Regions from separate parts of the Arthrobacter sp. SDR-2R genome, predicted to be linked through region 3. Evidence: riboswitches for the same ligand, from Rfam matches in the RefSeq annotation. Region 3 holds a riboswitch; each other region holds the start of a gene.
The links. A riboswitch is a leader RNA that binds a small molecule or an ion and turns the genes downstream of it on or off. The one in region 3 is predicted to bind S-adenosylmethionine.

Region 1: it holds a riboswitch for S-adenosylmethionine, as region 3 does, so the genes downstream of both, AC3ANU_RS19850 (cobalamin-independent methionine synthase II family protein) here and AC3ANU_RS15850 (bifunctional o-acetylhomoserine/o-acetylserine sulfhydrylase) in region 3, are expected to answer to the same signal.
Region 2: it holds a riboswitch for S-adenosylmethionine, as region 3 does, so the genes downstream of both, AC3ANU_RS03785 (DUF1737 domain-containing protein) here and AC3ANU_RS15850 (bifunctional o-acetylhomoserine/o-acetylserine sulfhydrylase) in region 3, are expected to answer to the same signal.

The regions. Positions count from the first base shown of each region.
Region 1 covers NZ_CM173231.1:4,306,814-4,313,638, reverse strand. Annotated here, with positions in the region: gene AC3ANU_RS19850 (cobalamin-independent methionine synthase II family protein) at 37-1,245, opposite strand; SAM riboswitch class I at 1,259-1,362, opposite strand; gene AC3ANU_RS19845 (SipW-dependent-type signal peptide-containing protein) at 1,619-2,314, shown strand; gene AC3ANU_RS19840 (S24/S26 family peptidase) at 2,333-2,947, shown strand; gene AC3ANU_RS19835 (hypothetical protein) at 3,180-3,677, shown strand; gene AC3ANU_RS19830 (choice-of-anchor G family protein) at 3,674-5,401, shown strand; gene AC3ANU_RS19825 (M14 family zinc carboxypeptidase) at 5,569-6,660, shown strand.
Region 2 covers NZ_CM173231.1:817,131-823,955, reverse strand. Annotated here, with positions in the region: gene opgC (OpgC domain-containing protein) at 1-1,944, opposite strand, end outside; SAM riboswitch class IV at 2,170-2,285, shown strand; gene AC3ANU_RS03785 (DUF1737 domain-containing protein) at 2,299-2,574, shown strand; gene AC3ANU_RS03780 (rhodanese-like domain-containing protein) at 2,571-2,981, shown strand; gene AC3ANU_RS03775 (O-succinylhomoserine sulfhydrylase) at 2,982-4,190, shown strand; gene AC3ANU_RS03770 (glutamate--cysteine ligase 2) at 4,327-5,553, opposite strand; gene AC3ANU_RS03765 (UDP-N-acetylglucosamine 1-carboxyvinyltransferase) at 5,620-6,825, opposite strand, start outside.
Region 3 covers NZ_CM173231.1:3,422,742-3,429,566, reverse strand. Annotated here, with positions in the region: gene AC3ANU_RS15880 (NAD(P)/FAD-dependent oxidoreductase) at 1-55, shown strand, start outside; gene hutI (imidazolonepropionase) at 67-1,278, shown strand; gene AC3ANU_RS15870 (DeoR/GlpR family DNA-binding transcription regulator) at 1,379-2,167, shown strand; gene AC3ANU_RS15865 (CPBP family intramembrane glutamic endopeptidase) at 2,279-3,058, shown strand; gene AC3ANU_RS15860 (HNH endonuclease signature motif containing protein) at 3,104-4,690, opposite strand; gene AC3ANU_RS15855 (VOC family protein) at 4,880-5,518, opposite strand; SAM riboswitch class IV at 5,738-5,852, shown strand; gene AC3ANU_RS15850 (bifunctional o-acetylhomoserine/o-acetylserine sulfhydrylase) at 5,896-6,825, shown strand, end outside.

The DNA of each region.
Region 1 (6,825 bases), 880 kb from region 3:
ATGGAAGGCACAGCCGGCGCGTCGGTGCGGGAGCGGCTAGAAGAGGCGCTTCGAGGCGCGGCGGGCACCCTCACCCAGTGCCTCCAGCTTGGCGAAGGCGATCTGCGGGTGCACCCTGCCGCCCAGGCCACAGTCGGTGGAGGCAATGACGTTCCCGCGGCCCACGAGGTCCGCAAAGCGGACGATCCGGTCCGCCACCAGGTCCGGGTGCTCCACCACATTGGTGGCATGCGAAACAACGCCCGGGATGATCACCTTGCCCTCGGGGAGCTTTGTGTCCTCCCACACCCGCCATTCGTGTTCGTGGCGGACGTTTGCCGCTTCAAAGGAATAGGCGCCGGCGTTGACCTGAAGCACAGAGCCGATGATGTCGGCGAACGGGATGTCCGTGGTGTGTGGGCCGTGCCAGGATCCCCAGCACACGTGCAGCCGGATCTGTTCCTGCGGCAGGCCGCGCAGCGCCCAGTTGGTCGCTTCGACGCGCAGCTGGATGAACTTCAGGTAATCGTCCAGGGACGGCTCGGGATTGATCTGGTCCCAGCTTTCGGCCAGGGACGGATCATCGAGCTGCACCGTAAGGCCGGCCTCGATGATGGCCTTGTATTCCTCCCGCATGGCATCAGCGCAGGCGTAGACGAGTTCCTCGTCGCTCTTGTAGTACTCGTTGGCTACCCGCGCGCATGAGCCAGGGGAGAGGGAGGCCACGAAGCCATCCGTGAGGCCTGCGGCGGCGAGCCCGGTCCTCAAGTTCCGGATGTCCGAGGCCACCAGGTCCTGGCCCGTGTACGTCAGCGGTCCGGCGATCTTGGGCTGGGCAACGCTCCTGCGGTGGGTGAGGATGCCGGATGCGGGATCGCTGTAGGCCTCGTTGAAGGCCTGCCGGTCGCGCCGGTCCGGGAACGAGGTCAGGACAACGTTGCCGGGGGACGAGCGGCGGACGCCGGACTCGGCCCAGCGGTCCACGGTGGTTGGCTCAAGGCCCCCGAGCCGGGCGAAGGAGTAATTCCACCACGCCCCGTAATCCACCGAGCTGGACATGGTGTGCCCGTACTCGCCGTCGTTGGGGATGTCGATGCCAAGGTCCTTCTGGCGCTGCACCACGTCCACTACGGAGGCTTCGAGGAGTTCCAGGAATTCCGGCGTGATGCCGTCGGCTTCCTTGGCGGCGTTGGCCGCAATGAGTTCAGGGGTGCGGGGCAATGAACCGGCGTGGGTCACGCGGATATGGTCGGTGTTCTGGGACATGCTGGAATCTTCCTTTCCATCGGTCCTGGCAGTAGCACCTTCGGCCGGCAGGAGTCTGCCGGGACGTGGTTGCTGCGGCGTCATTGAGCCAGGTCTCTCGGCCGCTCCGGATGGTTCACTCCCACCTAAAGCGACAGCGTGGCGGCGGGGCAACTCGGTTTCATAATGTGGCGCGGCAGCGTCCGTCGGAGCGCGTCCGCACGATTCCGCCGGAGAAAGCGACAGTTGATAACATTTAATACACCGACTTGACTTTAATTAGTAAGTAATGATGATGTAGAAACATCGGTCTTTTGGGGGAAATGCCGATAATCCCCCATACCAGTGTCCCGGTTCCTACCGTTCGGGGTTTAATTCTAATTTGGGGGAAATCATGGTTGAATCAACCAGCGCTAAGCCGCGCTCGCAAAAGGCTAATAAAGTCCGCGCTATTCTTGCCGGCGGCCTTGTCTTGGGGATCGGCGCAGCCTTCACTCTCGCTGCGTGGACGGACAACGAGTGGGTCTTCGGCCAGAGCGGGAACGGCGGCGGCCCGGGTACCAAGGTCTACCACATGCAGCAGAACACGTGGTCCGGTACTTCAAGCGAGGCGGTTTGGGCTGACGAGCCGACTGCTCCCGGTGGAGCCCTGACATTCAGCGTCAATGCTGACGATCTCGTGCCGGGGTCGACGGTCTACGCCCCGATGCAGTTGCGGGCTTCCGACAAGTCCCAATCATTGGTGGCCACGCTGACGGGGGCTGCCCGGCTCGACGGAACTGATTCAGCCACCAACTCTGCAGCGCTGTACGGTGCTCTTCGGTACCAGCTGAAAAAGGAGGTGGACAAGGACCTTTGCAACGCCACCAACTTCTCCTCCAATGGAACTGATCTTGTTCCTGTTGGCTCGACCCTGAACACCCGTTCGGACACTCCGATCAACCTTCCGGCCGGAGCTACGGACGCAGCTGCGGGCACACCTGTGAGTCTTTGCTTCGCAATGACGCTCCCTTCGAATGCAAGCGTTGATCTTCAGGGATTGCGGACCACCCCCTTGTGGACCTTCAGCAGCACCGTAGGCCAGTCGTAGCCGCCACCCGTGCTTCGGATGTCCGCCAGGCGTGAGTCCGGGTTCCGGGCGGCGGCCGTGCCGTCCGGAACCCGGCTCCCGCCGGGGGTGGGAAGCGTGGCCCGGGGGTTCAGGGAGGTATTGCTTTCCGTCGTTGCCCTGCTGGGACTGGCATGCATCCTCTCCCTGGTCCTCGGCCTTTTCTTCAAAGCGTCCTTCGTCGTTTTCCGTACGGGATCGATGGAGCCGCTCTATCCAGTCGGTGCGCTGTCCCTGACCGTGCAGGTCACCGCCAAGGATCTCGTCCCGGGCGACGTCGTGTCGGTCCGCCGGGATGCGGCGACCGCCCTGGTGACCCACCGCGTGGTGGCAGTTGACCCGCCCAGTGTGGAGGGGGCCACAGCGTCGCTAAGGCTTCGCGGCGACGCTAACACTTCGGATGACCCGTTGCCCTACGAGGTGGCCACGGCGCAGAAGGTGCTGATCACCGTTCCCGGCTTAGGAGCTTGGGTCATGGCTTCACGGGGGCCGGAGTTCCTGGGTGCAGCAACGCTCGCTGTGACCGTGCTGGTGACATGGGCCTACTGGCCGAGACACGGTGCAACTGGCCAGGCGGAGGTCGACGACGAACCCCCGGCGAAACCACAACAGTAAGGTCGTAAATGACATGGCGGGAGCCAGCTTCAGGCGCGTCGCAAGAGCCGCGGGGGTTATCGCAGTTTTGCTGGCCACCGCTGCGCCCGGCGCAGCGGTGGCTGACGAACCATTGGTTCCGGTTCCGGAGACAGGAGCGGCAGGCTTCCTGTCCCTTTCTTCGTCGATGTATCCATTGGCCCTTCCTGCGCTTCAAGCAGGGGAGTCCTTCAGTTGGCAGATTGGCATTTCGGTGGACCAACCCAGCGGTGAGTCGACGCTGCAGGTGACTGCGGACGGTGGGCTTGCCGGCACAGGGACCTACCTGGTTTCCGTGGACGAATGCGACGTCGCCTGGCAGGGAAGCAGCGGCCTGGGCGGGGATTTGCGCTGTCCCATCGGTTCCACGCCGCGCATAGCGCCGGTGACGCTGGCCGAACACCGTCAGGACGTGCTGGTTCCCTTGCGGGATCTGCGCGGCGGCCCCTCACCTTACCTCCGCTTCATCCTTTACCGGCCCGCGGGTTCGCAGGATCCACCGGACACGTCGCTGACCTTGGGCATTGGGGTCACCGCTGCAGGCATTGACGACGCCGTGACCCCGCCGGGGCAGCGGCCGCCAGCACCGCTGGCGAACACAGGGACGGCGGTGCTCCAGGGACTGCTCGCGGGCTGCGGCCTCCTGCTGCTGGGCGCGGCGGCCGTAGCTGCCGGCCGCCGAACCAGGGCCCGGACCGGGAGAACATCATGACATCTCCGCGCAGGAACCTCCTCCACCGCGCGGCCAGGAACCCGCGCACCTCCCTGGCGATAGCAGCGGCGGCTGCGGTATGCCTGGCGGCAACCACTACGGTCACCACGGCGGCGTGGGTGGACAACGAATGGGCCGCCGGCAGCGTAGGCGTCGGCTCTCCGGGGGACTGCGCCACCAACACGCTCTTCAGCGGCGAGGCATCGGCCACCCAGCTCACGGGGAGCGTGCTGGGCACAGACCTGAATTCCGTAGCCGGAGTTGAGGGTCTCACAGTCACCAACGTCGACGGTGCGGTGTCACCGCTGCCTCTCACGGCTACTCCGGTGACAGGCGTTCCGGACGCCTTCATCAGCAAGCTGCCTGTCACGGCCCTTGGCGCTAATCCGGTGACGGCGGGCCTGGGGCTGGGGCTCCCGGTTGGTGGCCTGGGCACCTATACGCAGTGGGCGCAGGCGCAGGACAGCGGACAAACCCGCGCTGCCGCCGGGCTCGTCACTGACCAGTCCGGGGCTGTGGACGTGGGCGGGACGGCCACCGGAGCCAACACTGCGCCGCAGGCTGCCACGATCTCGCTGGGCAACGTCGTGCCCGGGTCGCTTGCCGGCGTCACCCTCGACGTCGGGGCCGTGGCGTCCTCCGCATCGGTCCAAGCGTGCGACCTGATCAACGGCTGGCCTACGCTGGCTGCAACTCCCGCCGTTGCGCGGGAGTACGGTATCGCCAGCCTCAACCTAAGGACCAGCGTCCCTGCGATTGGGGCTCTCAGCAGGAGCGGAGAATCCCAGCTCGACGATGTGCCGAACCAGTTGACGGCTTTGGTTGCCCCCGGTGCCTTGACCACCGCAATCTCCAGCGGCCTGAACTCCTTGCTTGATCCTGTTCTGGGACTGCTGGACAGTTCGGCCTCCACAACGGCCACTTTGTCAGCTCCCAGCCTTGGCGCAGTGCGCGCCCTCATGGAAGAGACGCTGGTCGACAATGAGAATACGGTCGCTGTCGACCTCGCGGCCGGTACCGTCCGGATAGACATTGCAGCGCTCACCGATGGGACGCTGGGACTTAACCGTCAAGTGGCAAACCACACGGTCCTGGACAGCACCGTGACGGGGAAGGCCACTGCCAAAGTCACCCAGCTCCTGAACCAGTGGGAGATTCGAGTTGCGGATGCCTTGACTGCGGCCATACGTGAGGCCACAATCGAGTCCCGCTCTGTTGTGACTGTGGTGGGCACCCTGGGCGTGCCGGTGGCCGAGATTGTCGTTGCTACCGGCCCGTTGAAGCTGAATGACTTCCTGGCCGGTACGGCCCCTCCACCCCTCGTCACCTCCAAGCTGCTGGGGCTCGGAATCGGCGGAACCCTTCTGAACATCATCCTCAGCACTCTGACCAACGGTGCCAATGGCGTGATTCAGGACGCCCTTCGAGCGACGATCTTCACAGCAGGCCTGGTGCCGCAGGTGGGGGCGGGCATCGATGCGCTGGTCGTTGATGCGGGAACAGCCGTCGGCAACCTGCTGTCGTCGATCAGCTCCCTCGTCTCCGTCCACGTAAACGTCCAACCTGACAAACCCTGGGCCGGGGTAAAACCCGCTGACGTATCAGCCAAAGCAGGGGAATACAAAGTGTCGGCTGTAAGGATTGGCGTGATTAATGATCCGGAACCACTGAGTCTTTCGCTTGGCACTTCTTCCGCTGGGCCGGTAAATTACCGGCCTTCGTGATTTTGCTGTCCGCGCGGGAACTTTTTCGGCATATCAATCGTTACTGGCATTGTTTTGAAGTGCTTCCGATATTAAATACGACTGTCAAATTAATTGACAGAATTTCGCATTATTGCTTGGATTTTGTCACAGTCCGCGATGGGGGACATGGCGGCTGGACCCACTCAATGCACTCGAAAGAGGTACCGCACGTGAAAATATCCCTGTCTTCTTTCAAGGCCCTCGCCGCCGCAGGCGCCCTGTCGCTCGCTGTCGTCGCAGCAGGTCCGGCGCCCCTGGCCGGCGCCGTAGGCGAAGGGCCTTCCTACGACGGCAACGGCCAGATCACCACGTCGAAGCTGGCCACCTACGACCAGATGGTCTCGTTCCTGAAGGACCAGGATGCGCGCCAGCCCGCCATGGAGCTGGAGGTCATCGGCCAGACCGTCAAAGGCCGCGACATCCACCTGGTCAAGTACATATCGGACCCGGCCAAGCCCACCATCCTGTATTTGACCCAGCAGCACGGCAATGAACAGCTCACCACCGAGGGTGCCCTCGAGTTCGTCAAGCACCTGGGCACGGGCAAGTCGGCAGGCATCCTGGACGGCGTGAACATCCTCATCGTGCCCATGCTCAACGCGGACGGTGCCATGGGGGATGTCAACTTCTCCCTGGACGACTACCTTGCCAAAGGGGACCGCCACCTCACCCGCTACAACGCGGAGGGCGTGGACCTGAACCGGGACCATGTGGCCAAGGTCCAGCCGGAGACCCAGGCGCTGCACAACAACGTGATGCGCAAGTACCGCATTGACTACATGATCGACCTGCACCACCAGGGCACCCGCGCCGAGCGCGACGGCAAGCTGGTTTCCGGCTCCATCCTGTACCCCACCACCCCGAACGCCGACCCCTCCGTCGTCGAGAAATCAAAGCGGCTCGGCGCCGTTGTCTTCAACAACGTTGACTCCACCGGCTGGGGCCACCTGGGCAGGTACCAGGGCGGCAGCGCCGAGACCATCAGCCGCAACGGCATCTCCGTGGAATACGGCATTGCCACCCTGCTTTTCGAGATGCGCGGCATGTCCGACCACTACCTGGATGGTTACGCGCTGGGGCAGCGGAGCAATGGCTACCTGATCAAGCAGACGGTCACCACGCTGGCGTCCACCGCCGCGGCCATCGCGGATGGATCCATTGCCGACGCCGACACCTCCTTCTGGGACACGCTCGCCGAGCAGACGTCCCGGCCCGCGGGGGAGGCCGAGGACGAGTAGGAGGCCCGGCGCCCGCCGCGGCCCATATTTGCGAAAGGGCCGCGGCGGGCCACAACAGTGGACAAAGTGCCCCATCGGCTAAACTTGGGTGGTAAGAGCCCCGGAACTCTTGCTTCGCCGTGCCGTGCTGCGGCTGTGCGAAGGCCGGTATGTTCGGGGCATTCT
Region 2 (6,825 bases), 1.9 Mb from region 3:
CACCAGCAGCGGGAAGGAGTCCTCGAACTGCGAGGGCAGGATCCGGAACCTGGTCATGGCACCTGCCGCATACACGGCAACCGACACCGCCCCGACCCAGATGGCCTTCCCGCGGTTCAGCGCCGCGAGGATCAGCGGGCTGACCAGCAACAGCACCACATAGAGCCCCATGACATTGAACTGCCAGGGACCGAACTGCAGCAGCACGATGGCCGGAAGCACCTGGGGCGGGACGGGGAACTGGAACAGCGATGCCATGCCCGAATAGAGGTCGTAGGTCCGGCCGGCCCCGTTGTGCCCGGCGCCACCGGTCCCCTGGTCCACGAACGTGGTCAGGGCCTCGGTGTGGAAGAACGGGAGCAGGGACAGAAGGAAGACGCCGATCAGCACGGCCAGCGCCGTCAGGTAGAGCTTGCCGGCGCGGCGGGTCGTGAGGTCGACCACCTGCCCGAAGTCCTCCCTGGCCTTGGGCCCGTACACCATGCCCACCACCAGTCCGGAGAACAGGACGAACAGTTCCGCACCCGACACGAAGCCCACGGCCTCCTGGGTGAGCAGCTGGAACAGCGATGCCATGCCCAGGTGGTTCACCACCACAAAGACGATGGCCATCCCGCGCAGCAGATCGATGCGCGAGTCCCTGGCGGAGGGATCCTGGTAGCCCCAGGCCGTGGCTGCGTTGATCCGGCGGGGTATCTGCCACAGGGCCACCAGGAGGATGGCCATGGCGGCGGCAACAGTCCAGGCGGCAGCCCCGGAGAGCGTGTTGGCCCGGACGTAGGTGCTCCCGGATGCCACGTCGGTGACCGGCCCGGTGACCATTGGCGATGCCTTCAGCCTGTCCAGGGCCGCTTTGGCGATGCCCGGCTGTCCCGTGAGCAGCCAGCTGATGCTTGCCACGCCGGTATCCCTGGTGCTGGTGCGCTCGTCCCAGACAACGGCGGCAGTCCGGGCAAAAGCGGGGGAAGTGGCAGTTCCCACCACCTGGTCCCACCAGCCTGCCTTGATGTCCGTTTCCTGCGCGCCGCCGGACGCGGGGCTGTAGAAAGCAGAGGTCTGGAGGAGGAACGGCTTGTTGCGCCCCTCGGAATAGGTGCCGTAGAAGTTTTCGCCGCCGGAGGATGTCAGCATGTCCTGGAGCTCGCCGGCCCTCGGCTCGGAGTTGACGGCGGGGCCGCCGGCCGTGTCGTCGTGATAGGCGGCCAGCCCCACCCAGTCCACTGCGTCGTCACCCGGGTAGTACGGGGCGTAGGCGCTGTCGCTTGAGTTCCAGGCCCCGTCGCCGTTCGTGTCCAGGAGGGAAAAGCCTTCGGTTCCGGGCTGCGGGGCATCCCGGTTGCGGTCAAAGGGGTAGTCCTTGCCCAGGTAAGGCGCCCACACCAAGGTGGCCCGGCCGCCGTCGTACTTCTTGAACGCTGCCGCCACAGCCCTGAAGGCCTGCCGGTACGCGGCGGGCTGCTGGCCCCAGGCCACCCAGCTTGCATTCATGTCCGGGGCGAACCGGATCAGCAACTGCCCCTTGAACCCGGACGTAAGGTCGCGCACCTGCGCTGCGAATGCTTCCGCTTCCGCGGTGCCGAGCTGGTCCAGGGGCACTGACGGCTTCACCGTGAGCAGGGCGTGGGCGCCTAGGGACGCGGCCTGCTGAAGGAAGCCGTCAAGGTCGTTCCGTTCCGAATCGCGGTAGGGGATGGTGATGTCGTGGCCGAAGACGGCCGGACTGGCACCAAGCCGGCCGCTGAAACCTGCGGCGGTGTCCTCGCCCCACTCGAGCACCGCGCCCAGCCAGGGCTTTCCCTTCTCCGGCGCAACGTCCGCCGCATGCGCCGGCGCAGCCGCCAGCAGGGCCAGGAGGCTGACGAGGGCCGCGGCCAGGAACGCCCCGATGGACGGCCGGAGGGTCCCCCGGATGGCGGCCTGGTGGCGCGATGTGTTTGCCCGCATGCTGACAGGACCCCCGGTGCTCATTGCTGTGACGACGGGGCGGCGCCCCGGTAAGAACTTTATCGGCCCCGCGGCCCCGGGCGGCACGTGGCGGGCCGCCCACCTGCGGCGATGTCCGCCGTCGCGCTTTCCTTCAACCCCGCGCCTCCCTTCAGCGCTGCTCAATTACGGAACATGACGACGGCGGCGGTGCGGCTTGGCGCGGCAGATGTTACGTTTTTGGGGAGTAATGAGTACCGGTGTGAAGCCCTGACTGGCCGGTCGGCAACCCTCCCTTTCGCGGCGGGGTGCCTCAGGTGAATACTCGGCATATCGACCGATTCGAGCTGCAAGCGTGAAAGAAGGAGATCCGTCGTGTCTGACGCACCTGCCCCTGACGAAAAATTGTCCTACCGCCTGATCACCGGCCCGGATGACCGTTCATTCTGCGAGCGGATCTCCACGGCCCTGGCCGACGGCTATGTGCTGCACGGCAGCCCGGCAGCCACCTTCAACGGCACCAGCGTGATCGTGGCGCAGGCAGTGGTCCTTCCGGCGGCAATCGCCTCGGCCGATGCCGCGGTTGCCACCGCAGTGGATGAACTGGACGCCGAATTTGAAGGCGAGTTCGACGGCGAGGGCCACGCATGAGCTACGCGGGAGACCTCACGCCCCAGGAAGCATGGGAGAAGCTGGAACAGGGCGCCATCCTGGTGGACGTCCGCACCGAGGGCGAATGGGCCCACATCGGCATTCCGGACACCAAGGCCACGGACAACGACCCCCTCTTCATCCAGTGGACCTTCCCCGGCGGCATCCCCAACCCCGACTTCATCAACGACCTCAGCCAGCAGGCGCCCGAGGACCGTTCAACCGAACTGGTGTTCCTGTGCCGCTCCGGCCAGCGGTCCATCGCGGCAGCCATCGCGGCCACCCGGGCCGGCTTCACCTCCTACAACGTGCTGGAGGGCTTTGAAGGCGAGCCGGACCGCTATGGCGAACGCACCGTCAACGGCTGGAAAAACCGCGGCCTTCCCACCAACCTCGGAAAGAACTAAGTGACCTTCAACCAAGACGCCCCCGGCTGGAACCCCGACACCCAGGCTGTCCGTGGCGGGCTGGACCGCACCAACTTCCAGGAAACGTCCGAGGCCATTTTCCTGAACTCCGGCTTCGTCTACGAATCCGCGGCAGCAGCTGAACGCGCCTTCACCGGCGAGGACGAACGCTTTGTCTACTCCCGCTACGGCAACCCGTCCGTGGCCACCTTCCAGGAGCGGCTCCGGCTGCTGGAAGGCACCGAAGCCTGCTTCGCGACGGCGTCGGGCATGTCCGCGGTGTTCACCGCGCTTGGTGCCCTGCTGGCTGCCGGCGACCGGGTGGTGGCCGCCCGGTCGCTGTTCGGTTCGTGCTTCGTGATTTTGAACGAGATCCTTCCCCGGTGGGGCGTGGAGACCGTCTTCGTGGACGGGCCGGACCTGGACCAGTGGCGCGAGGCCCTCTCCAAGCCCACCACCGCCGTCTTCTTCGAATCCCCGTCCAACCCGATGCAGGAGATCGTGGACATCGCCGCGGTCAGCGAACTTGCGCATGCCGCCGGCGCCAAGGTGGTGGCGGACAACGTCTTCGCCACTCCCCTGCTGCAGCGCTGCGGTGACCTGGGCGCCGACGTCATCGTCTACTCCGGCACCAAGCACATCGACGGCCAGGGCAGGGTCATGGGCGGCGCCATCCTGGGCACCAAGGAGTTCATCGACGGTCCCGTGAAACAGCTCATGCGCCACACCGGGCCCGCACTCTCGGCGTTCAACGCCTGGGTCCTGACCAAGGGCCTGGAGACCATGAGCCTGCGCGTGAACCATTCCTCCGCCACGGCGCTCCGGCTCGCAGAGTGGCTGGAAGAACAGCCCGCCGTGAGCTGGGTGAAGTACCCGCTGCTCAAGTCCCACCCGCAGTACGACCTGGCGGCACGGCAGATGAGCGCCGGCGGTACGGTCCTTACGCTTGAGCTGGCTCCCTCCGGCGGGCGCTCCGGCAAGGAAGCGGCCTTCGCACTGCTGGACGGGCTGCGCATCATCGACATCTCCAACAACCTTGGTGATTCGAAGTCCCTGATCACGCACCCCGCCACCACCACGCACCGCGCCATGGGGCCGGAAGGGCGCGCCGCCATTGGGCTCAGTGACGGCGTGGTGCGGCTCTCGGTGGGGCTCGAGGACCCGGAGGACCTCCTCCGCGACCTGGAACAGGCCCTCAAGCAGATCTAGCCGCGCGGGAAGCCGTAGTTCCTCTGGGTCCGGGCGACGCGCTTCCTCACTCTCGATGCGCAGATTCCCTGGCGCGCACCAAATATGGGCCGCGAGGAGGAATCTGCGCGTCGGGAATGGATATGCGCGTCGAAGGTCAGCTCTGGCGGACCCGCAGCAGTTCGGGCGTGCCCTCCACGTCAGCAAGGTCCAGGGCATCCCGCATGGTCACGTTGACGGCCTGCCGCACCACGGCGCCGAACCCCATGTCCTCCGGGGGCGGTCCCGCCAGCGCCTTGTCCCGGGCGCGGCGCTGTTCGGCGGCTCCCGTTCCGCGGGCGATGATGTCCTCCACCCCCTGCCGTGCCAGTGCCAGCTCCCCCTGTTCGGACAGGACGGGAGCCAGGTAATCCACCAGGGACCGGACCACGTCCGCGGCCGGTGCGGGCCGGAAATTCCCAAAATCCAGGAGTTCACCGCTCAGCCCGGCGCTGCTGGCCTGCCACGAGGCCATCCGGAGGAGGACGGTGGGAACCGGCGCAGGATCCACGTCGGCCTGCCATTCCCTGCTGGCGGATTCCACCAGCGCCCGAACCAGCACGGCAATGAGCGCTGCATCCTCGGCACGAAGGCAGACGTCCGCCACGCGAACCTCGACGGTGGGGTGGTTGCGGGACAGCCGGGCGTCGAAGTACAGCATGCCCTCATCGAGCATGACGCCGCTTTCCAGCAGCCGCGTCACCACGCGCCGGTAGGCAGGGTACGTCCCGTAAATACCGGCCGGGCCCGCCGTGGGCCACCGGTTCCAGGCCTGGGTGCGGTAGCTTTCAAACCCGGTTGGAACGCCGTTCCAGAAGGGCGAATTGGCGCTCAGGGCCGTCAGCACTGCCAGCTTGTCGCGGATCCGGTCCAGGACCGCCACGCCCTCTTCGGGCGATTCGATGAACGTGTGCACATGGAAGCCGCAGGTCAGCTGCTCCTGGGCGGTGAGGCCGAAGCGCTCCAGCATTTTGGCGTACCGGGGGTCGGGCGTCGTGTGGGTGGTGGAGGCCAAGGGCGAGGTGGCGAGGGCCGCCACCCTGGCGCCATGCTTCCTGGCGGCCTGGTCCGCCAGGGCGCGGCCCGCGCGGATCTGTTCGAGCAGGCTCCCGTATTCGAGGCACGGACGGGTCTGGGTCTCGATCTGCTCAAGCTTCAGCTCGGCACTCAAGCCCATCTCGTCGTCGTAATCCGCCTGTTTTCCGGAGTGGTGGACCTCCGGGTCCACGGGAAGATCGTCAGCCGCAACGCGGTGGCCGGCCAGGAGGGCGTCGGCCAGGGCAAGGGGTTCCCCGGACTCCGGATCAACGATCAGGAGTTCCTCCTCTACGCCAAAAGTACGCATACGAACATTCTGCGATACTTGTCCGGCATTCGAGGGCCCCCGGCGATTCATGACGAACCGTGAATGCTAGTCCTGGAAGTACTCCACCTTGGCGCCAATGGTGTTCAGGCGTTCCGCCAAGTCCTCGTAGCCACGCTCGATCACGTAGATGTTCCGCAGTTCGGACACGCCCCGGGCGGCGAGCATGGCCAGCAGCAGGCAGGCGGCCGGACGAAGCGCCGGCGGGCAGCCCACCTCGGCGGCGCGCCACTTGGTGGGCCCGTTGACGTAGATCCGGTGCGGATCCAGCAGCTGCACCTGCGCCCCAAGCCTGTTCAGCTCTGTCAGGTAAATGGCCCGGTTCTCGTAGACCCAGTCGTGGATCATGGTCTGGCCATCGGCGTTCGCGGCAATGACGGCAAAGAACGGCAGGTTGTCGATGTTCAGCCCGGGGAACGGCATCGGATGGATCTTGTCCTCCGGGGCATGCAGCTCGGAGGGCTTGGTGGTGACGTCCACCAGCCGGGTGCGGCCGTTGCGGGCCATGTACTCGCCGGAAATTTCCAGCTTCTGCCCCATCTGGCCCAAGGTGGCCAACTCGATTTCCATGAACTCGATGGGCACCCGCCGCACCGTGACCTCGGAATTGGTGACGATGCCGGCCGTGATGAGGCTCATCGCCTCGATGGGATCCTCGGAGGGGAAGTACTCGATCTCCGCGTCAATGTCGGCCCGGCCCGTGATCTTCAGGGTGGTGGTGCCCACGCCCTCGATGGTGACGCCCAGCATCTGCAGGTAGAAGCACAGGTCCTGCACCATGTAATTGGGGCTGGCGTTGCGGATCACGGTGGTTCCCGGCCGGTGCGCCGCGGCCATGATGGCGTTCTCGGTGACGGTGTCCCCGCGTTCGGTGAGGACGAAGGAGCGGTCCTGCGCGTCCGCCGGCGGAGCCTGGACCGTGTAGAAACCGGCCGTGGCTTCCACGGCAAGGCCAAACTGGCGCAACGCCTGCATGTGCGGTTCCACGGTGCGGGTGCCGAGGTCGCAGCCGCCGGCGTAGGGCAGCCGGTACTCCCGCGACTCATCCAGAAGGGGACCCAGCAGCATGATGACGCTGCGGGTCCTGCGCGCCGCGTCAACGTCCATGGCTTCCAGGTCCAGGACGGCGGGGCGGCGAAGACGCAGGTCAGTGTCGTTAAGCCAGGTGCACTCGACGCCGATGCTGGTCAGCACTTCGACGATGCGGTTGACTTCCTCGATCCGTGCCAGCCGGCGGAGCACGGTGGTGCCACG
Region 3 (6,825 bases):
GGAATCCCGGACAGCGCGGGCCCTTGCTGCCAGCCGCTGGTCCATCCGACGCTGAAGAATGGTTCAATGAGCACCCTGATCACCAATATTGCCGAGCTGATGACCCAGGACCTTGAACACCGGGTCCTGAAGGACGCGGCGGTAGTGGTCGAGGGCGAACGGATCTCGTGGATCGGCGCCGCGGCCGAGGCCCCGGCGGCGGACGAAGCCATCGACGCCGGCGGCCGCGCCATGCTCCCCGGATGGGTGGACTCCCACAGCCACCTGCTGTTCGCCGGGGACCGTACCGCGGAATTCGAAGCACGGATGGCGGGGGAGGCGTACGCTGCCGGAGGCATCGCCGTCACCATGAACGCCACGCGTTCCACGTCGGACTTTGACCTCACCCGCCTGGCCATGGGCCGGGTTGCCGAGGCAGTCTCGCAGGGGACCACTTACCTGGAAACGAAGACCGGCTACGGCCTGGATATCGGGAACGAGGCCCGCAGCGCGCGTATCGCCGCCGGCGTGGCGGACCAAGTGACCTACCTGGGCGCCCACTTGGTTCCTGCCGGACAGGACCCGGAGGAGTACACAGACCTGGTCTGCGGACCGATGCTTGATGCCGTCCGCCCCTACGTCCAGTGGGCCGACGTTTTCTGCGAGGAGGGCGCGTTTACAGCCGAACAGTCCCGCCGCGTGCTGACGGCCTGCCGCGACGCCGGACTGGGCCTGCGCGTGCACGGCAACCAGCTGGGTGAGGGCCCCGGCGTGCAGCTTGCCGTGGAGATGGCGGCCGCCAGCGTGGACCACGTCAACTACCTGGCAGGGCAGGACGTGAAGTCCCTTGCGGCTTCCTGGTCCGGGTGGGACCCCGCCACCGGCACAGGCGAGCGGGGCACTGTGGCCACCTGCCTCCCGGCCTGCGACCTCTCAACCCGCCAGCCGCTGGCCCCAGCCCGCACGCTTCTCGACGCCGGTGTGCAGGTGGCGCTCGCTTCCAACTGCAATCCCGGAACGTCGTATACAAGTTCCATGGCATTCTGCGTCACCACCGCCGTCCTCCAGATGCACCTGAGCGTGCATGAGGCCGTCCGCGCCGCCACCTATGGCGGCGCACTGGCGTTGCACAAGGAAAGCGGGCGCGATGCGGACGGTGAACGCGCCGTGGGGTCCATCGCCGTCGGGCACCGCGCCGACCTGCACCTGCTCAACGCCCCGTCCGCAACGCATCTCGCTTACCGTCCCGGCATGCCATTGACGTACGCTGTGTGGCGGGCCGGAGCCAGGGAGCGGTAGGTCCATACCGTTTTTTGATTGTTCCTGACTGTTTTCCTTGAGTTATAATCAGGAAACGTCATCGATCGTGGTGGCTGATGTACGGAAAGGCCCCGCTTGCATGACGCGCACTGACCGGCTGACCGCGATTCTTGACCTGCTGGCCAGAACCGGCCAGGTGGAGGTCGACGAGATTGTCAGCACCCTCAACGTATCCCCGGCCACCGCTCGGCGTGACCTGGACAGCCTCGCCAAACGCCGGCTGCTGACGCGTACCCGCGGCGGCGCCACCACCGGTGCCCTGGCCTACGACCTCCCCGGCCGCTACAACCGCGACGACCACGCCGAAGCCAAGGAACAAATCGCGCAGTGCGCCTCGGCGCTGATCCGGCCCGGCGCTGTGATCGGCCTGTGCGGAGGGACCACCAGCACAGCGCTCGCCCAGATCCTGGCCACCCGGGAAGACCTGAACGCCCCCTCCAACCAGCCCACCCTCACCGTGGTTACCAACGCCATCAACATCGCGGGCCAGTTGGCCGTACGGCCCAACATCAAGGTGATGGTGACCGGTGGAATCCTCAACCCGCGGTCCTATGAACTGGTGGGGCCCTATACGGACATCATCATGCAGAAGGTGGTGCTGGACATCGCCTTCATCGGCGTCAACGGCATCGATCCCGAAGTCGGGCCCACCAACACGGGGGAGGGGGAGGCCTCCGTCAATGCGCTGCTGGCCAGCAGGGCCAGGGTGTCCTACGTCCTGGCCGATTCCTCCAAAGTGGGCGTGCGGGCCTTCGCCACCATGGACGGCTACAACTTCACCCGGCTGATCACCGATGCCGGCATCTCGCCCCGCGACAAGGCTGCCTTTGAAGCCAACGGCACGGAAGTGATTGTCGCGCCCGCCTGACCCGAACTGCCGGCACCGGGCTCCTCCGGCGGCGCACCGCTGCCCGCTTACGACTGCGGACACCAGCCGCTCCATCAGGCCGGATCCAGAAACTGAAGGCAAGATGGGAACATGCTGGTTCCCTCCCGCCGTCGCCTTCGGCTCGAAGTATGGATCGTCCTGGGCCTGTCCCTGGGCCAGTCGGCTGTCTACTCCGTGGTGCAGCTGCTGGACAAGATGACACGCGCCCCGCTTGCCGAGGGCACGTCCACCCTGAACCGCTCCCAGAGCACCCGCGAATACTTCGACCTCACATATCAGCTGCTGGACATCATCTTTGCGCTGGTGCCCGTGCTGCTGGTCTTCTACTTCCTGACGGACCAGCGCCAGGCAGTGCCGGGCGAGGCGGGCACCTCCCGCTCTGCCTTTCAGAAACTGGGGTTCAATTTCGCCCGGCCCGGCAGGGATCTGCTCCAGGGCCTCGGACTGGCTGGACTGATCGGCATACCCTCGCTGGGTCTCTATGCGGCCGGCCGGGCGCTCGGAATTACCACCGCCATCATCCCCAGCGCCCTGGATGCCTATTGGTGGACCGTGCCTGTGCTCATCCTGTCCGCCATGCGGCACGCCGTGCTTGAGGAAGTCATTGTGGTGGGCTACCTCCTGGACCGCTTTGGCAAGTTCGGCTGGAGCATGCCGCTGGCCATTGCGGCGAGCTCCGTGCTGCGCGGCAGCTACCACCTTTACCAAGGCTTTGGTCCCTTCATTGGCAACGCCGTGATGGGCGTGGTCTTTGCCTGGCTGTACACCCGGACCCGCCGGGTCATGCCACTGGTCATCGCCCACGCCCTGCTGGATATCGTGGCCTTCGTTGGCTTCAGCCTGTTCGGCAAAGCCATGGGGTTGGGGTAGGACCCGGGACACCAGCCTGCGCGGCTCCAGCCATGCTTGTTGCTGTCACATCAGCGTCAGCAGCAACGGCCAGTCTGCTTGTGGGTCTGGTGGCAACACGAAGGGTTTCGCGTAGAAGTCGTCCCAGAGGGCATCAGCAGCGCAAAGGTCCTCCGGGTCCAGCAGGTTGTCGCCGTCGGGTTCCTCCACTTCCGGTTCCTCCATTTCCGGCTCCGGCCAGGCTGGAACGGCGGCAAGCGGCACTACTCCTGGCGGCCAGTGGGTTGGTTGGGGGTCTTGGTGTTCGGGGTTGTAGTGGCGGCCGGTGGGTGAGGTCCAACCGGGCGGTCCGTGTTCCGTCGCGGGATCCGGGTTCCAGGTGCGGGCGTGCTTCAAACGGTGATGTTTGGGGCAAAGCTGGGCCAGGTTCCGGATGTCTGTTCTGCCGCCGTGTTCCCAGGCGGTGAGGTGGTCGGTGTGGTTGTCGGGGGTGTGGTTGCTGCAGCCGGGGAAGGTGCATTTCCGGTCCCGCATGCGGATCCATTGTTTGATGGTTTCGGGGAGCCGGTAGCGGGTGCGTCCGATCTCCAGGGGTGCCCCGTCGCGGGGGTCGACCAGGACCCGGTAGAACGACTCCGCCCCGTCCGCGACAAGCCTCCGCGCCATCGACGCCGGGATCGGGCCCAGGCCGTCCAGCACCGCCGGCTCATCGGTCAGCCCGAGCAGCGAGAAGACCGGCACGGTGACCAGGACATCGGCCCGCGGAGTGGGAGCTCGTCCAACATCCGCACTACTCCCGGCAGCCTCGCCCGCAGGGGTTCCTGCGCCGAGGAGGAATGATGCTGCGATGTCGGGGCGGAGTTGGGTGAGGGTGCGGGGCTCGTTAGGGCCTTGGAGGCCGCGGGCGGTGGCGGTGGTGCGGTTCCAGATGGCGCAGGCGGTGTCGCCGGGGAGGTAGAGCGAGAGCCAGGCCATGCCGTCGCGGTCCGGGGTGTATTCCATCCGCCGGTCCGCGACGCCTTTGGCGTGGCGTTTTTCGAGGGTTTCGGGGTGGTGGCGTTCCCGCCAGGCGCGGACCTTGGCGCGGAACCGGGCGGGGACAAGTTCACCGGGCGCGGCACCGCGGGCGGGGTTGGGGGCGTCGGGGTCGAAGAAGTGCGCCACCAAGGCAGCAGCCCCGTCAGGGGTGAGCCCCTCGGTTTCATCGGCGACAATCCTGGCATGCTGCCACGACAGGTCACCGGCTGACAGGGCGCCCAGGAGCGGCGGCAGGGAACACACCCGCCGGGACTGTTCCACCAACCCGCCTGCGGCCGCGGAACTGATGCTCAGGACACCGGCGATCTCCTCCACCGCGGACATCTCCGAAAACATGCGCTCATCCACCGGGGCGTCAGGGGCAAGCAGTGCCTGCTGGAAACCGACGCACTCCACGGCATCACGAGCTTTGACCGCCGCGAGCTGAGCCTCGACCCGGGAGACTGCCTCCAGCCGTTCCAGCCGGAGCTCATACCGCCGCTGCAGCACATCCACGTCAGCGCCAACACCGGACCCGGCAGCAAGGAAATGATCCTGACGGTCCAGCGCATCGAGGGCAGCAACAGAGGCAGAAACACCCTCCAACACCACCCCAACACCCGTGCCGATTCCCATACCCACATCATCCAGCGAGGCACCGACATTCAGACCTGGATCGCAGCGATGTAGGAAGCAGCCACTTAAATGAATTCGGCCGCCATCGGGTAGTGACGCCGTTGTCACCACCTGATGGCGGCCGAAGCTGATCCGGGTACTGGCCCGGTGAACCCCCTCCCGGACATTCCGGGAGGCTGGGGTGGAGCGTCAGATGGTGACGGCTCCGTTGGCGGTTTCAAACGTGACCGACAGGATGCCCGGAGTTCCATGCGGGGCGACCCACTCCACCGCCACGTCCTCAAGCGGCTTCTCCACCGGTTCACCCAGCCACTCGGTCACGCGGGACGCGGAGCCGGCGATGGTCAGGCAGCTCATCTTAAGGTTGCTGGGGTAGGCGTTGGACGGGTGCAGTGCCGGGTCGCCTTCCCACTTGAGCATGTACGGCACCTGGGGATCGGCGATAAGGCCAAGGATGCCAATCTGTTTCCAGACCAGCTCCCGGCCGTCCGGGAACTTGCGGTTGCCGTTCACCGCGGCGCGGCCAAGGCGTGCCTCGAACGGGGCGAGGTCGTCCACTTCGACGCACCAGCCCATCCAGCCGCCACCGGCCGCGGAACGGGCACGCACGGCCTGTCCGAACGGTGCCTTGTCCGAAGCCGGGTGGTCCAGGACCTCTACGACTTCCAGGTACTTGTGCCCGGCGAGCGGGATGATCATATTCCGGGTTCCGAACCGGGGGTGCACCCCGCCCTTCACTGCCTCAACGCCGAGGGCAGATGAAATACGTTCGGTAGTGGCCGCGAGGCCATCTTGTTCACAGGCGTAAGAGACGTGATCCATGCGCATGGCAACATCTTGGCACTTTGTGATCCGGCTCTCAGCTAAGGGTACCCTTACTGGAAAGGCGGCCGGGAAAAGGGCCGGGAACATGGGCAAGAAGGACGACGGCGGCGTCCCCGGCCGGGTGCGGGGCGGCCCACCTGTGGCGGCTCGAAAGCCATGCAGGGCGACCTTGTTCGTCACAATGCTGTCCATGGCGACTACCCCGTTCCTAGACTGGGCGCAGGTCATGAGTGCCAGCGCCAAGCCCCGGCTCGCTGGCCGGCAACCCTCCACCCGCGGTGGGGTGCCCCGGGTGAGGACCTGGCTGTCCGGCAAGAGCCGGAAGCAAGCGCGGCCCGTACTGCCCCACGCATTCCGGGCCCACGTCAAAGGAGATTTGGATGTCCAACGGATGGTCTTTCGAAACCCGCCAGATCCATGCCGGCCAGGAGCCCGACAGTGCCACCGGAGCCCGCGCGCTCCCCATTTACCAGACCACGTCCTTCGTGTTCCCCAGCGCCGAAAGCGCAGCCAACCGCTTTGCCCTCGCCGAACTTGCACCCATCTACACCCGGATCGGCAACCCCACCCAGGATGCCGTCGAACAGCGGATCGCCAGCCTTGAGGGAGGCCTGGCCGCATTGCTGCTGAGCTCTGGCCAGGCCGCCGAGACGTTCGCGGTGCTGAACATTGCGGAGGCGGGGGACCATATTGTGGCGAGCCCCAGTCTTTACGGCGGAACGTACAACCTGTTCGCCCACACCCTGAAGAAGTTCGGCATCTCGGTCACCTTCGTCCAGGATCCCGACAACCTGGACCAGTGGCGCGACGCCGTCCAGCCGAATACCAAGCTCTTTTTCGGTGAAGTGGTGTCCAATCCCCGCCAGGACGTCCTGGACATCGAAGGCATCTCCGAGGTGGCCCACCAGGCAGGCGTGCCACTGATCGTGGACAACACCCTGTCCACGCCCTACCTGATCCGCCCACTGGAGTGGGGTGCGGACATCGTGATCCACTCCGCCACCAAATACCTGGGCGGCCACGGCTCCGCAATAGCGGGCGTGATCGTGGATTCCGGCAAATTCGACTTCGGCAAGGACCCTGAACGGTTCCCCGGCTTCAACACCCCGGACCCCACCTACAACGGCCTGGTCTACGCCCGCGACCTAGGCGCCGACGGTGCGCTGGGTGCCAACCTCTCCTACATCCTCAAGGCCCGCGTCCAGCTGCTGCGCGACCTTGGCTCGGCGGTTTCCCCCTTCAACGCCTTCCTGATCTCCCAGGGCCTGGAGACGCTGAGCCTGCGGGTGGAACGCCACGTTGCCAACGCC